DNA from 2 places in the Vreelandella venusta genome. Region 1 is predicted to be linked to the other one. Evidence: predicted binding sites of a transcription regulator. Region 1 holds the regulator's gene; the other holds the start of a gene.
The links. Region 1 encodes LexA, which represses DNA repair genes until DNA is damaged. Its sites were predicted from a motif close to TACTGTNTANNTANACAGTA; they were not measured.

Region 1 (8,129 bases):
AGCCGCTAGCAATTCTACGACCTCACGCGCCTCATCGGTTGTACGAACAAAGGGCACCATGATTTCAACGTTATCAAAGCCCATTTCGTCACGAACCCGCTTCAGCGCTCGGCACTCAAGCTCGAAACAGGGTCTAAAGGCATCCGAGATATAGCGCGAGGCCCCTCTGAAGCCAAGCATTGGATTCTCTTCACCAGGCTCATAAAGCTTGCCACCAATCAGGTTTTCGTACTCATTGGATTTAAAATCAGAGAGCCTTACGATCACTCGCTGAGGATGGAAAGCAGCGGCCAGAGTCGAGATGCCTTCGACCAGCTTATCAACATAGAAACTAACAGGGTCATCGTAACCGGCAGTACGCAAATCGATGACCTGCTGAAGATCAGCAGGCAGCGTGTCGTAATCCAACAGCGCTTTAGGGTGAACACCGATCATACGGTTAATGATGAACTCCAGCCTAGCAAGACCAACCCCTGCGTGGGGTAAGCCAGCAAAGCCAAATGCACGGTCCGGGTTACCCACATTCATCATGATCTTGAAGGGGATCGCAGGCATCGCGTCGACACTTGAAACCTTACAGTCAAATGCCAGCAACCCTTCATATACGTGGCCAGTGTCACCCTCGGCACAGGACACCGTGACATCAATGCCTTCTTTAAGCTGAGTGGTTGCATCCCCGCAACCAACCACTGCCGGTATACCCAGCTCCCGGGCAATAATAGCCGCGTGACAGGTACGTCCACCACGATTAGTCACAATCGCTGATGCACGCTTCATGATCGGCTCCCAGTCCGGGTCGGTCATGTCGGTGACCAGGATGTCACCCTCTTGTACTTTGTCCATTTCTTCTGGGCTAAGCACTGTTTTTACCGTGCCACGCCCGATCCGCTGACCAATTGCTCGCCCGGTAATCAGCGTGCGTCCCTTTTCACGCAGATGGAAGCGTTCTAACTTACCTCCTTCCTGCTGTGAAACAACGGTTTCGGGACGTGCTTGAACGATGTAGAGCTGACCATCATCACCATCCAGTGCCCACTCAATATCCATCGGGCGCTGGTAATGGTTTTCAATGGTCATGGCTTGCCGCGCAAGATCCATGATCTGTTCATCGTTAATACAGAAGCGACCACGATCTTTGAGAGGCACATCAACCGTTTCAACTGATTTACCCGCGCTGGCATCTTGCCCATAAATCATTTTGATCAGTTTAGAGCCTAGTGTCCGGCGTAGCACCGCGGGACGGCCAGCTTCAAGCGTGGGCTTGTGGACATAAAACTCATCGGGATTGACTGCTCCCTGGACGACAGTTTCGCCAAGCCCCCAAGAAGCAGTGACGAACACAGCGTCGCGGTAACCAGACTCAGTATCCAGCGTAAACATAACTCCGGAAGCGCCGGTCTCAGAACGAACCATTTTCTGCACACCGGCAGACAGCGCCACATTTTCATGGGCGTAGCCACGGTGTACGCGGTAAGAGATCGCCCGATCATTAAACAGCGATGCAAACACTTCGTGTACCGCCTGCTTAATATTGTCAAAGCCTTCAATATTAAGGAACGTTTCCTGCTGGCCGGCAAAAGACGCATCAGGCAGGTCCTCTGCCGTTGCCGAGCTACGTACGGCAACTTTCAAGCTGGGATGCTTAGCCTGAAGCTGCTCATAGGCAGCGCGTAAAGCATGCTCAAATGCGGGGGGAAGCGGCGTATCAATAATCCACTGGCGGATAGCCTTGCCTGCCTCTGCCAGCGCCTTCACGTCATCGACATCAAGGCGAGAAAGAGTGGCGTTGATGCGATCGTTCAAGCCTTCGTGAGAGAGAAACTCACGATAGGCATGAGCCGTCGTGGCAAATCCACCGGGCACTGTCACACCGACACCTGACAAATTCGAGATCATTTCGCCAAGCGAAGCGTTTTTACCACCCACGCGTTCGACGTCTGCCATACCCAGCTGATCGAACCATAGAATGTACTCTTCCACGCAACCCCCTCGCTTTTAGACTGCTTTGCGACCTGAAAGGCCGACTCTAATTGACCATGTCACACTAGCATCGCCCCGTCGCATTCGCCATTGGTCTAATAGCGAACGGAGTGGAGGATTTTTACAACAAAGCTCAATAAAGGGCTTTTTCTGTAGTCTTAACGAGATAGTTTTAATTAAATTAAGCTTTAAAACGAACTGCAAAAGTGAATGGCTTGGCGACGATTGTGCTAACCCACACCTCGCCCCACAATAGCAACTTTATTTATTGATGGATTTAGCGATGAAGCGAACAGCCTTTTTTATTTCTGATGGTACCGGCATTACAGCAGAAAGCCTTGGGCGCAGCCTGTTAGCTCAATTTAGTGATGTGGAAATTGATATGCTGACAAAGCCCTATATTGATACTCTGGACAAGGCTCAAGCTTTAGCGGAAATAATCGACTCTACCGCAGTACGAGACGGCCATAGACCGATTATCATTGATACCATTGTCGACCAGGATATCCGTAACGTCATTCGACAGGCTTCAGGCTTCAAGGTGGATATCTTCTCCACCTTTTTAGAACCCTTGGAGCAAGAGTTAGAAACTCACTCCTCTTACAGCGTCGGCAGAACACACTCGATTGGTAGCGATGATGTTTACATGGATCGCATCCACTCCGTTCATTTTGCGCTAGACAATGATGATGGCGCACGAACGCATCAATACGATAAAGCCGACATTATTCTAGTTGGCGTTTCACGCTGCGGAAAAACACCCACCTCGCTTTATCTAGCGCTGCAATTTGGTATTCGAGCAGCTAACTACCCATTGACTGAAGATGATTTGGATGAAGATGGCAGTTTAAAACTGCCCAAGGCACTAGCTCCTCACAGACACAAGCTATTTGGCCTAACAATTGATGCCCGCCGATTAGCAGCAATACGCAACGAGCGCCGCCCAAACAGCCGCTACAGTTCAATGGATCAGTGCTTGCAAGAAGTTGGACAGGCTGAGTCGCTATATCGCTCGATGCACATCCCGTTTATCGATACGACACGCTTTTCAGTTGAAGAGATTTCAACCCGCATGATTGCGGAGACAGGCCTAGCTAGGCGCTTTTCGCCCCGCTAGGCCAGAACATCACATGCCCTTGGGAGCAAATATTCCAGGGGCATTACGCCAGTAGCCTTTGTAATCCATACCAAAGCCGAACACGTAGCGATCTGCAACCTCTAGGCTACAGTAATCGGCTTTTAGGCCAGGAACAGCTTTGCGGTCATGCTGTTTATCCACTAGCACTGCCGTTGTAACGCTCGCCGCCTGGGCTTCCTCGCAGTAGGCAAGGATAGCGGCTAGCGTAGAGCCCTCATCAAGAATGTCATCGACGATGACGACGTGGCGACCTGCCATGGGAATTTCTGGAGAAACACGCCAAAAAAGCTCGCCACCACGCAGCTCATTGCGATAGCGGGTAGCGTGCAAATAATCAACTTCAAGAGGGAAACCTAATCGAGTTAGCAGGTGCCCTGTAGTAATCAAGCCGCCATTCATAACACAGTAAAAAACCGGTAACTTATCCCCTAGATCTTTACTAATCGCCTCGGCCATTCGGTCCAGTGCACGCTCAACTTGTTGTTGAGAAATTAAGCAGTCAGCGTTATCCATCAGCTCACGCATTGAGTCGAGCGACTCAAGCGCTTCTTTATCCAGTTTGGACATCGGGTTACTCCAGGAAAGGGGTTAACTGGTCAGTGATTTAAAATTGAAAATAACTTAAGAAAAGAGGGGGTTAATTCGCCAACGCTTCTAATTTGGCATGGGTACGACGCCAGCGGCCAAGCGCCGTTAGCGCATCCACATCGGGACGGGCTCGCCCATAGCGTAGCTTGATTGGTCGTTTACTGTGTAATCCCTGGCATGCTTCAACAACATCTAACGCTGCAGAGCGGTCATTACAGACCAATAGCATGTCGCAACCTGCGGCAAGGGCAGCGCTGGCGCGCGCCTTCGGATCACCCGCCTCGTGAGCGCCCGCCATGCTTAAATCATCTGAAAAGATACAACCTTTAAACCCCAATGACTCTCTTAACATCCCCAACCAACTTGGCGAGAAGCCAGCAGGACGTGAGTCAAACGCACTATAAATAACATGGGCAGGCATAACACCATCAAGCTGAGTAGCAAGTTGGCTAAACGGAACAAGATCGCGCTGTTTAATAAGCGCCAGCGGACGGTCATCCACAGGTAACGCCACATGGGAGTCAGCGGCAACGCCACCATGGCCAGGAAAATGCTTACCTACCGCCGCCATACCCGCTTCATGCAAACCGTTGATAAAACACTGACCCAGCGCAGCGACGTGTGCAGGGTCGGTGCTGAAGCTACGATCACCGATCACGCTAGAGATACCACTTTCGACATCTAAAACAGGCGCAAAGCTGATATCCAGACCGCAAGCAGCCATTTCCATCCCCAGCAACCAACCCGCATCTTTTGCTAATGCAAGACCGGATGCCGAATCCTTAGCAAATTGATCACCAATGCGTGCCATGGCTGGCATGCGAGTAACGCCTTCTTTAATGCGCTGAACGCGACCGCCTTCTTGATCAATACCGAGTAACAGCTCGCCGCGAACACGGCGAATATCACTGCAAAGCTTTCTAACCTGGTAAGCATTCTCGACATTTCTAGCGAATAAAATGACACCGCCCACAGCAGGGTCCATCAAAAGATGTTTTTCAGCTTTGGTTAATCGCGGCCCTTCTAGGTCAAGCATGACCGGGCCTAAAGATTGAGTCATTGTGATGGATCCAACAAAAGGGCCGTCAATTTTAGTTGATCAATCTCTCGTGTCAAAAAATCAATAATAAGTTGATTCAGCTTAGCCATTATGAAGCCAAACGGGTGTGCCCGGCGGCGCATGCTCAAAAAGATACATCAGATCATCATTGCGCAACCGAATACACCCATGTGAAGCAGCTACGCCCATCGGTTGATCAGGAGGAGTACCATGAAGATAGATAAAGCGGCGCTGAGTGTCGACATCCCCGCCTCGATTCAGCCCTCTCTCTAAACCACAGAGCCACAGAATGCGCGTTAATATCCAATCACGCCCCGGGAATTCAGCCGCCAGCGCCGATGTAAACACCTCTCCAGTCCACCGCCGCCCCCGAAAAACAGCGTTCTCAGCTAAACCACCTCCTATCGATGCACGGATATAATGCCATCCAAGGGGGGTTTGACCGCTGCCTTCCTGTTGCCCTACGCCCTTCTCACCGGTGGACACGGCACATTGGTACTCCAGTGTGCGCCCCTGCCACCAGCATAGCTGCTGCCGCTGGATATTGATCTCTATCCAACCGCCATTCTGCGGGGGTAGTTCAACTAACGTGGGCGTTCGCATAAGGTCCTTCATCAGCAGCAGGCGGTAGCGGAGCATTCATAGCGGCAACCACCACGGGGCGTAAACGTCTTACCAAATCCCTGACGGTGACTTGCTCATTATAGTCTTTCGCGGCAATGTCTCGCAGCGCATCTAAACCCGACAGCGTAAAAATCACGGTGCCCAGCATGAAATGCAGTCGCCAAAAACGCTCAGCATCAGGTAAATCGGGTGTGGCTTGACGCACCAACTCAGTAAAGCGGGTAAACACATCGCCGTACTGCTGTTGGATATAACGGCGCAAATGCCCTTGCGCCTGACTATACGCCAAGCCTAGCAGACGCATAAACACCTTCAAACTATTGCGCTCAGCAGGCACTGCCAGCACTGTGCTTGCCATTGTTTCCAACAGCACTTCAAGCGGGATCACATCACCGTTGTACTGCGCTTCCAGCTCATCAAGCGCCGTGTGAAAGCGTTGCGAGAAGGGATCTAAATAGCGTGCAAACACAGCCTGGATAAGCGCCTTTTTAGAGCCAAAGTGGTAATTGACAGCAGCCAAATTAACCCGCGCTTTACTGGTGATATTGCGTAGCGATGTTTCGGCAAAACCACGCTCGGCAAACAGCACCTCAGCGGTATCGAGGATACGTGTTACCGTATCAGATTGCGCCATAGCGCCCTCCAGAAAACGAGTGTTTAAAACATCGTTAAATACTATGCCATAACGCTATTTGGCTCAATCACTTATCTTTAGCTTTTTCCGCGATGCTAAAACGCAGCCTAGGCAGCCATTCAAACACCAGCTATCAGACGCTATCGGGGTTGCCACTGTCATAGCCTCTCAGACTTGCCGCTCCTATCCTTATTCTAGGCACCAATTGCATAACGGACGTCATTGTAAAACGCTCTAACATGTACTGGACAGAGCAACATACTGTATACTTAACCACATACTGTTTAAGCCGACATGTTGCCACTGTCTTGTTCATTTTTTTGGAGTTTGTTATGTCGCGTCCACTTACTGCCCGTCAACAGCATGTTTTTGATTTTATAGTTAAAACGATGGCTGAATTTGGCTATCCACCGACCCGCGCAGAAATTGCCAAAGCGCTAGGTTTTCGCTCCCCGAACGCTGCCGAGGAGCATTTACGAGCACTTGAGCGCAAAGGTGCTATTCGCATTATTCGTAACACCTCACGGGGAATTCGGCTGCCGAATCAGGAACCGCTGGATGTCAGTGATGTCTCGACAACCGCATCTGCCGCCAATGTAGAACCACTACCCAATGGCCTACCAGTCATTGGAGAAGTGGCTGCAGGAAGCCCGATTCTTGCAGCGGAACACATTGATCGTTATTGCCCTCTCCCCGCTGAATACTTTACCCCCAAAGCAGATTACCTACTTCGGGTGCGAGGCTTGTCAATGAAGGATGTAGGCATATTGGAAGGTGACCTTCTTGCCGTACATCGCACCGACCGGGTTCGTGATGGGCAAATTGTAGTAGCAAGGTTAGAAGACGAAGTAACCGTAAAGCGCTTCAAACGGCAGGGCCATACGGTGACACTGATTGCCGAAAACAACGACTTTGCGCCCATAGAAATTGACCTACGCACTCAGCAGCTTGATATCGAAGGGGTAGGAGTTGGCGTTATACGTGGCGGGAACGGCCAAGCACTGGGATAAGCGAGCCAGTGCAAATGCCGGTGAGGCAATCGTTAGATGCCTTACCGGCCTTACACACTTACTGAGAATCTATATAGCGACGATCATTAAACGTAGCTACCCAGCTCGGGTGATACACCAGCAAAATGCTGAGCAACATCCCGGTGATAAAAGCCTCGGAGGGCATTAACAGGGGTAAGAAGCGCGCATACTCTTGGGCTAAGTACACAGCTTCAGAGTCGGTACCCGCCACTATGATTAGCAAGACCGCTGACAACCCTCCGGCCAGCGTTGCCAGCGCCGCGCCAAAAAAGCCGCATACGAATAAGAAGATCATCAAGTTATCCGGCAGGCGCCGGTCTACCCATCGCCATACCAGACCGGTAATGACCGCAGGTACAATGCCGGTTACCAATACATTGGCGCCGAGTAATACCCATTCGTTGCGGCCACTGGCCGACATTGCAACATTAATCAGCACATTGCTGATTAATGCGAGAGGCATTTTGAATACCAGCGTCATTAAGACGGTGAAGACTAAGTGCAAGGTTAACCAATCGACTGCCTGGGCACGCAGTTGCCACATCAACACCACAGCGAGCGTCGCTGCTAACCACCGATGCTGAAGGGACACATCGCCTATCAGTACTCGCCAAGGGCGCAGCCATATCATCCACGCAAGCATACTCAACGATACCAACCACGTCAGCAACAATGCCCAGGGAGCTAAAACACTTTGCGCGAAAGACATGGATGCCCCTATCTACCTGTCAGCTAGCGAGAGGCCAGCTATAAGCTTGAATTGACGAAAACTCTACTTATCTAAACAACACGTTTAGCTGAACACCACGGTCTTATTGCCATGGATCAGTACGCGGTCTTCTAGATGCCAACGTAATCCACGCGCCAAGACTGCTTTTTCGACATCACGCCCAAAACGCACCAGATCCGTTGGCGTGTGACAATGACTTACCCGATGAATATCTTGTTCAATAATCGGCCCTGCATCGAGTTCTTCGGTGACATAGTGACAGGTAGCACCGATTAGCTTAACGCCACGCTGGTAAGCCTGATGATAAGGCTTTGCTCCGGCAAAAGAGGGTAAAAAACTATGGT
Region 2 (8,129 bases), 1.5 Mb from region 1:
CGGGCGACCCATCACATAAGTGACTTGTTCACGCGTCATTCCTGGCTGTAGTTGGCTGACCATTTCTTCGGTCACCAAGTTGCCCTGAGGGATGTCGCGCTTGTAAACGCCAACGTAGCTGCAGCCGCTAACAACGGTTAGGGCCACTGAAAGAGTAATGATACGAGTCAATTTTTGCATTTGAGCCTATTCTTCACTATCGTGGTTTCGGTCGATCATACCCGACCTAACCTGTTACTGCGAAGAGCAACCATGGCCGATCAGAACCATGAACTACGCAAAGCCGGGCTGAAAGTGACCCTGCCGCGCGTCAAGATCCTGCAGATTCTCGAAAATGCTTCGGGTCAACACCACCTTAGCGCAGAAGAAGTGTACAAAACACTGATTGATGCGGGCGAGGATGTTGGCTTGGCTACCGTTTACCGCGTGCTGACTCAGTTTGAATCAGCAGGCTTGGTGATTCGTCATAATTTTGACGGTGGCCACGCGGTGTTCGAGATGACTCAAGAAGACCACCACGACCATATGGTGTGTTTAGAAAGTGGTGAAATCATTGAGTTTGTCGATGAAATCATCGAGCGTCGTCAGCAAGAGATCGCCGAAGAGCACGGCTATGAACTTGTGGACCATGCCCTGGTGCTTTACGTACGCCCCCGTGGGTCGGACGTAACACGACAGGACAGCGGCCCCACAAATAAAAAATAGTCGCGCTAAATAAAACGCCCCCAGGGTGCGAGTGATGACTCATTCGCGCCCTGGGGGCGTTTTTTTATGGTTTGTGGCGTTTGCTAGCGCGTTGCCGCTTGAAAAAAGTGCTTAGTAAAAAGTGCTTAGTGCGGTGGTCGTTGGCTAGCGTGCAGCATTTCGCGGGCGTGGGCGAGTGTTTGGTCAGATAGCGTTACACCGCCCAGCATGCGGGCGAGCTCGCTGATGCGCCCCTGTTCGTCCAGTAGCGCCATATGGGTCAGCGTGCTATCTCGTTTGGCGCGTTTTTCAATATGTAGGTGCTGATGCGCCTGGGCGGCGACCTGAGGCAGGTGAGTGACGGTCATTACTTGGCCGTTTTCACCGAGCTTGCGTAGTAGTTGACCGACAATTTCGGCTGTCGCTCCTGAGATACCCACGTCCACTTCATCGAAGACCAAACTGGGAATAGTGGAGTGGGAGGCGGCCACCACTTGAATGGCAAGGCTGATACGCGATAGTTCGCCGCCCGAGGCCACTTTGGTTAACGGCCTAGCGGGCTGGCCCGGGTTCGCGCTAATCAGGAATTGGACGTGATCCAGGCCTTCCGGCGTAGGCGTTTCACGCGGGGTAACGTCCACCTCAAAGCGTGCTTTACCCATGGCCAAAAAACCTAGCTGTTGTTGCACTTCTTTGCCTAAGCGAACGGCGGCTTTTTGTCGCGCCTCGCTTAATTGTTTGGCATCGCTGCGATAGCGCTCGCGGTATTCTGAAACTTGGTTGCTTAACGACTCCAGATCGTCGTCGCTGGCTTCTAGTAGTTCGACTTCCTGGCTGAGCTGTGAGTGCAGTGCGCAAATCTCTTCCGGGGCAACGTGGTGTTTACGGGCAATACGGTGGATATCGCCAAGCCGTTCTTCTACCCAGGCTAAGCGCTCCGGGTCTAGTTCGGTAGTGCTGGCAAGGCGATTGAGTTCGCTTGACGCTTCCTCGACTTGAATGCGCGCATCGCTAAGCATAGCCAAAGTGTTGGCCAGCGTGCCTTTATCACTGCCGGGTAGCGCGCTTAAATGGGCATAGGCTTGATTTAACAGCGATAGAGCACCGCCCTCGTCGCTTGCGCAGCAGTCGGCGGCAAACTGGGTTTCACGTAGTGTCTCTTCCGCATGGGCGAGGGTGTGTTGCTCCTCTTCTAGCGTTTGCAGCTCACCCTCTGCCAGTGCCAGTTGATCTAATTCTTCTACTTGGTAGCGCAGCAGTTGCCGCTTTGCCTCAACTTCACTGCCTTCTTCGCTGAGTTTTTTTAATCGCCGCCGGGCACTGCGCCACTCGCGGAAGGTTTCAGCCAGCTGCTGACTGCGTTCACGCAGCCCGGCATAATCATCCAGCAGGGCGAGGTGGGTTTCTTCACGCATGAGTGCTTGATGAGCATGCTGTCCATGGATTTGAATCAACTGTTCGCCCAGCGATTTTAGGTCGGCGATGGTGGCAGGGTGGCCATTGATCCACGCTTTGGAGCGACCGCTGGCGGTAACCACACGGCGCAGTAAGCACTCTTCAGCAGGCAGCTCACGAGCAGTCAACCACTGTGTGGCAGCGGGTAGATGTTGAATATCAAAACGCGCGGAAAGGTCGGTGCGTTCACGCCCATGGCGGACGCTGCCGGCATCGGCACGCTCACCCAAACATAGGCCAAGGGCGCCGAGTAAAATCGATTTGCCTGCCCCGGTTTCCCCGGTAATCGCCGTCATACCACGGGTTAGATCGAGTTCAAGGCGGTCAACAATAGCGTAATCTTGGATTGCTAGCTGCGTGAGCATAAGGCCTCCTGAGGCGGTGCGGCACAGAAGCTGGATACTTATCCAATAATTGTTGTTTTATACAGTAGTCTGTAACTCACTTCAATGCCACTCTTGAGATGGCTTTTATAACCCCCATATAGCGTCCATACGTGGTTAATACTCGTGACTTAACCGAGGTGGCCGTTAATGCCACCGCTGCATACTTTTCAGGAGCTAGGCATGGCAAAAGAACCGCAAACCCCATTAGAAGATGAGCTGGCCCGCCAAGAGCAAGAGGCGGAAGTCACCGAGCAAGCGGCTGAAGAGCGCCTGGTCGAGGGTGAGCTGGAAGGCTTAATCGAGGACGACGCTGTGTTAGAGGACGGCGTGGGAAACCCGGAAGCCGATATGCTAGCCGCTCAGGTGGAAGAGCTTGAGCAGAGCTTGGCGGAAGCTAAAGACCAAGCGCTACGGGCCGCTGCTGAAGCTCAAAACGTGCGTCGCCGAGCTGAGCAAGAAGCTGAAAAAGCACGCAAGTTCGCTTTAGAAAAATTTGTTAAAGAGCTATTGCCCGTTGTTGATAGTCTGGAAAAAGCCCTAGAGAGCATGGAAGACGGGGCCTCTGACGTACATCGTGAGGGCGTTTCCATGACCCTCAAAATGCAGTTAGGCGTATTGAATAAATTTGGCGTGGAAAGCGTTGAACCCCAGGGTGAACCCTTTGACCCCCAAGTTCACGAAGCGATGGCGATGGTGCCGAATCCCGAGCTTGAACCCAATACCGTCATGGACGTGATGCAGAAGGGTTATTTGCTTAACGGCCGCCTAGTTCGCCCCGCGATGGTGGTGGTTAGCCAAAAAGCCAATTAAGCATTGGCTGACGCAAAGCAAAAAAAGCCCCTTGAAATGCTGCAAGCGGCCCCCAAATAAAGGGCAACCCGCGGGAAAACCCGCAAACGCTTTAAATTTCAAAAAGCAGATTTTTGACATCAGCTTTCAAACATCAGTTTTGTAACAACCGAATTCGAGGTTTTTGCTATGGGACGCATTATTGGTATCGACCTGGGCACCACCAACTCTTGTGTGGCAGTGCTCGATGGTGACAGCGCTAAAGTCATTGAAAACGCCGAAGGCGGCCGCACTACGCCTTCCATCATTGCTTACACCGACGATGGTGAGACGCTGGTAGGCCAAGCGGCAAAACGTCAGGCCGTCACCAACCCTGAGAACACCCTTTACGCGATCAAGCGCCTGATTGGCCGTCGCTTTAAAGATGATGTCGTACAAAAAGACATCAAAATGGTGCCTTACAAAATCGCCGAAGCTGACAACGGTGATGCTTGGGTTGAAGTAAAAGGCAAAAAAATGGCGCCGCCGCAGGTAAGTGCGGAAGTGCTGAAGAAAATGAAGAAAACCGCCGAAGACTACCTCGGTGAAGCGGTAACTGAAGCGGTCATCACCGTACCGGCGTACTTTAACGACAGCCAGCGCCAGGCCACGAAAGATGCGGGCCGTATCGCCGGTCTTGATGTTAAACGCATCATTAACGAGCCGACCGCTGCTGCACTGGCCTACGGTATGGACAAATCCCGTGGTGATAAAACCATCGCGGTATATGACCTGGGCGGCGGTACTTTCGATATCTCTATTATCGAAGTAGCTGACGTTGACGGCGAAACCCAGTTTGAAGTGTTAGCCACCAACGGCGACACCTTCCTGGGCGGCGAAGACTTCGACTTGGCGCTGATCAACTACTTAGTTGACCAGTTCAAAGCGGACAGCGGTATGGATCTGTCTGGCGACAACCTCGCTATGCAGCGCCTGAAAGAAGCGGCTGAGAAGGCTAAAATTGAGCTTTCAAGTGCCCAGCAGACAGACGTTAATCTGCCGTACATCACCGCTGACAACACTGGCCCGAAACACCTTAACGTGAAGGTGACACGTGCCAAGCTGGAGTCGCTGGTTGAAGATCTGGTACAGCGTTCGCTCGATCCGTGCAAAATGGCGCTGAAAGATGCTGGTTTGTCTGCCTCTGAAATCGACGAAGTGATTCTGGTCGGTGGCCAGACGCGTATGCCGATGGTGCAGAAGAAAGCCGCTGATTTCTTCGGCAAAGAAGCGCGTAAAGACGTCAACCCAGATGAAGCGGTTGCTGTGGGCGCGGCGATTCAGGGCGGTGTTCTTGGCGGCGACGTAAAAGACGTACTGCTGCTGGACGTGACGCCGTTGACCCTGGGTATTGAAACCCTGGGTGGCGTAATGACGCCGCTGATCGACAAAAACACCACCATCCCCACGAAGAAGACGCAAACCTTCTCCACGGCGGATGACAACCAAACGGCTGTGACGATTCACGTCGTTCAGGGTGAGCGTAAGCAGGTCTCGCAGAATAAATCGCTGGGTCGTTTTGATCTTGCCGACATTCCGCCCGCACCGCGTGGTGTGCCGCAGATTGAAGTGGCCTTCGACCTGGATGCCAACGGCATTCTGAACGTATCGGCCAAAGATAAGGCGACCAATAAAGAGCAGTCTATCGTCATTAAAGCGTCCAGCGGTCTCACCGATGAAGAGATCGAGCAAATGGTACGCGATGCGGAAGCTCACGCCGACGAAGACAAAAAGTTCGAAGCGCTAGTGCAGCTGCGTAACCAAGCAGATGGCATGATTCACGCCACTCGTAAAACCGTGCAGGAAGCCGGTGATAAAGCGAGCGATGACGAGAAGCAAGCCATCGAGACCGCGATCAGCGAGCTTGAAGAAGCCGTGAAGACTGACGATCAGGACAACATCCAGCAGAAGCTGGACGCGCTGACCGAAGTGTCTGGCCAATTGGCGCAGAAGATGTACGCCGAGCAGGCGGAAGCTGCTCAGCAGGCGGACGGTGAAGGTGCTGAAAATGCCAGCGCCAAGCCAGAGGATGACGTAGTTGACGCCGAGTACGAAGAAGTCAACGACGACAAAAAGAAACAGTAAATCACCTCTATCTGCTAAGGAATGCGGTGGCGCGGGAGACAACTCCCGCGTTGCTGTTTCCGAAGCAGACGCCTAATTAAGTGCGTAGCTAACCAGGAGGCGTAGGACCCATGTCCAAACGCGATTATTATGAAGTCCTGGGTGTCGAAAAAGGGGCTGATCAGAAAGAGATCAAAAAGGCCTACCGCCGCTTGGCGCAGAAATTCCACCCTGATCGAAACCCGGACGATAACACTGCAGCGGAAAAATTTCGTGAAGTGTCAGAAGCATACGAAGTCTTAAGCGATGGCGAAAAGCGCGCGGCGTATGACCAATTTGGCCATGCCGGTGTTGATGGCCAAGGCGGTGGTGGGTTCGGTGGTGGTGGCGCTGGCGACTTTAGCGACATCTTCGGTGATGTGTTTGGCGATATCTTCGGTGGCGGTGGTGGCCGTCGTCGTGGACCTAACGCCCCCGCGCGTGGCAGTGATCTGCGCTACAACTTAGAGCTGGATCTGGAGAATGCCGTTTCCGGCACGACCGTTGATATCCGCGTGCCACGCCATATCGAATGTGACCGCTGCGATGGTGAAGGTGCTGAGCCTGGTTCTAGCAAAGAAACCTGCCCCACGTGCCATGGCCACGGCCAAGTGCGTATGCAGCAAGGCTTCTTCGCGGTTCAGCAAACCTGTCCGACCTGTCACGGCAGTGGCCAGCACATTAAAGTGCCGTGCCACAAATGTAACGGTGAAGGCCGCGTACGGGAAACGCGCACGCTGTCGGTGAAGATTCCGCCGGGAGTGGATACGGGTGACCGCATTCGCCTGAATGGCGAAGGTGAAAGTGGTATTAACGGTGGCCCGCCCGGTGACCTGTATGTTCAGGTATCGATTAAGCCACACCACATCTTCCAGCGCGATGGCAAACACCTGCAGTGTGACGTGCCAATTAACTTTGTTGACGCTGCATTGGGTGGGGAGCTGGAAGTGCCCACGCTGGATGGCCGTGTGAAGCTGAAGATTCCACCGGAAACTCAAACCGGTAAGCTCTTCAGACTGCGCGGTAAAGGCGTGAAGCCGGTACGTGGCGGCGCACCTGGCGACTTGCTTTGTAAAGTGGTCCTGGAGACGCCGGTCAATCTCAATGACGAGCAGAAAGACCTGCTTCGTCAGTTGCAAGAGAGCTTTGACGGCAGCAATAGCCACAGCCACTCGCCGAAGAAAACTGGTTTCTTCGACAGTGTGAAGAAGTTTTTTGAAGAGATGAAGCCGTAACGGCGATTCACTTCACCGCACATCAGCGCCCCGGCACTTTCAAGTATCGGGGCGTTTTTTTGTTAACTAGTTATTGCTAATTCATTGTGTTGCATAGTGTAAAATAGTGGGTCTGATGGGCTTATCGCTTAATCGCTAACCGATACCCTTTAAAGCGTGGATTATTTGCACATAACTTATTTGCACATAAGGACGAGGGCAAATGCTAGCGGATGAAGAGTCTCGCCCTGGGTTGGGCATTGGACTGCGAGTGCTTTCCGGCGTGCTGTTCACCGGCATGTTGGTGTGTATTAAAGCGGTGAGTGACGAGGTTCCGGTAGGGCAGTCGGTGTTTTTCCGCTCGTTATTTGCGCTGTTGCCGATTGTTGTGTTTTTGATGCTACGTCGCGAATTTCCGCAGGGATTGGCGACGCGTCGTCCACTGGGGCATGCGTTGCGCTCGGGGCTTGGGGCAGCGGCAATGTTCGCGTCGTTCGCGGCGGTGGCCTTGTTGCCTGTCGCGGAAACTACGTTGTTAGCCCAGCTGACGCCCGTGTTTATGGCATTGGGTGGTGTCTTGCTGCTGGGGGAGCGCTTCTCGCTTTATCGGGCGGGCGCTATTGCGTTGGCGTTAGCCGGGGTGGCGGTGCTGGTGCTGCCAGGGCTTGAGGCCAGTCGCGAGCAAGGGCAGCTGGCTGGCTATGCACTAGGCGCGCTGAGCGCACTGTTAACTGCTGGAGCGCTGCTAACCGTACGGCGTATTTCACGTACCGAAACAGCCGGTTCCATTGCCTTCTACTTTATTCTGGTCTCTGCACTGGCGGGGTTGGCAACGCTGCCCTTGGGCTGGGCACCACTTAAGGGGGACGTGGTGTGGTTGTTAGTGCTGTCTGGCTTGTTTGGCGGCTCGGCCCATATTGCGATGACACTGGCGCTGCGTTACGCCGAAGCGTCACGCCTAGCGCCTTTTGAATACATTGCGTTGGTGTGGCCTGTGTTGGCAGATTGGCTGCTGTTTGGCCTGCCGGTTTCCAGCGGCTTTTTGCTGGCACTGCCGTTGCTACTTAGCGGGGTCGGGCTGGCCACACTAGAAGGCCGCCGGATTAAACGGCTTCTTCGACAATAAGCTGAGGGCGGCCCTTTGAGCATGGCTCAATACGCGCCGTCACTTTGTAAACTTGGCGCAGTAACTCAGGTGAGATTACCTCCTCGGTTGAACCGCAGGCGATTAAACGGCCGTTCTCTAACACCATGGCTGCATCAGTGAAGCGCAACGCATGCCCGAGGTCGTGAAGGGCAACCAGAATGAGCATGTTGCGCTCATCGGCAAGGCGCCGCAGTACGCTTAGCAGGTTGATTTGGCGGTTAAGGTCAAGCGCTGAGGTAGGCTCATCCAGCATTAAAATTTCAGGCTCTTGAACCAGCGCCTGGGCGGCACTCACCAATTGGCGCTGCCCGC

Region 2: the regulator LexA is predicted to act here: its motif matches at 2,552-2,571, upstream of recN (DNA repair protein RecN).

The regions. Positions count from the first base shown of each region.
Region 1 is NZ_CP065135.1:1,817,722-1,825,850, reverse strand. Features, by position in the region: gene ppsA (phosphoenolpyruvate synthase) at 1-1,980, opposite strand, end outside; gene ppsR (posphoenolpyruvate synthetase regulatory kinase/phosphorylase PpsR) at 2,264-3,097, shown strand; gene IR195_RS08640 (hypoxanthine-guanine phosphoribosyltransferase) at 3,107-3,685, opposite strand; gene nagZ (beta-N-acetylhexosaminidase) at 3,756-4,766, opposite strand; gene IR195_RS08630 (L,D-transpeptidase) at 4,848-5,369, opposite strand; gene IR195_RS08625 (TetR/AcrR family transcriptional regulator) at 5,347-6,024, opposite strand; gene lexA (transcriptional repressor LexA) at 6,357-7,034, shown strand; gene IR195_RS08615 (energy-coupling factor ABC transporter permease) at 7,093-7,764, opposite strand; gene purU (formyltetrahydrofolate deformylase) at 7,849-8,129, opposite strand, start outside.
Region 2 is NZ_CP065135.1:347,391-355,519, forward strand. Features, by position in the region: gene IR195_RS01765 (outer membrane protein assembly factor BamE) at 1-180, opposite strand, end outside; gene fur (ferric iron uptake transcriptional regulator) at 253-705, shown strand; gene recN (DNA repair protein RecN) at 831-2,504, opposite strand; gene grpE (nucleotide exchange factor GrpE) at 2,706-3,335, shown strand; gene dnaK (molecular chaperone DnaK) at 3,504-5,438, shown strand; gene dnaJ (molecular chaperone DnaJ) at 5,549-6,691, shown strand; gene IR195_RS01795 (DMT family transporter) at 6,894-7,796, shown strand; gene IR195_RS01800 (ABC transporter ATP-binding protein) at 7,774-8,129, opposite strand, start outside.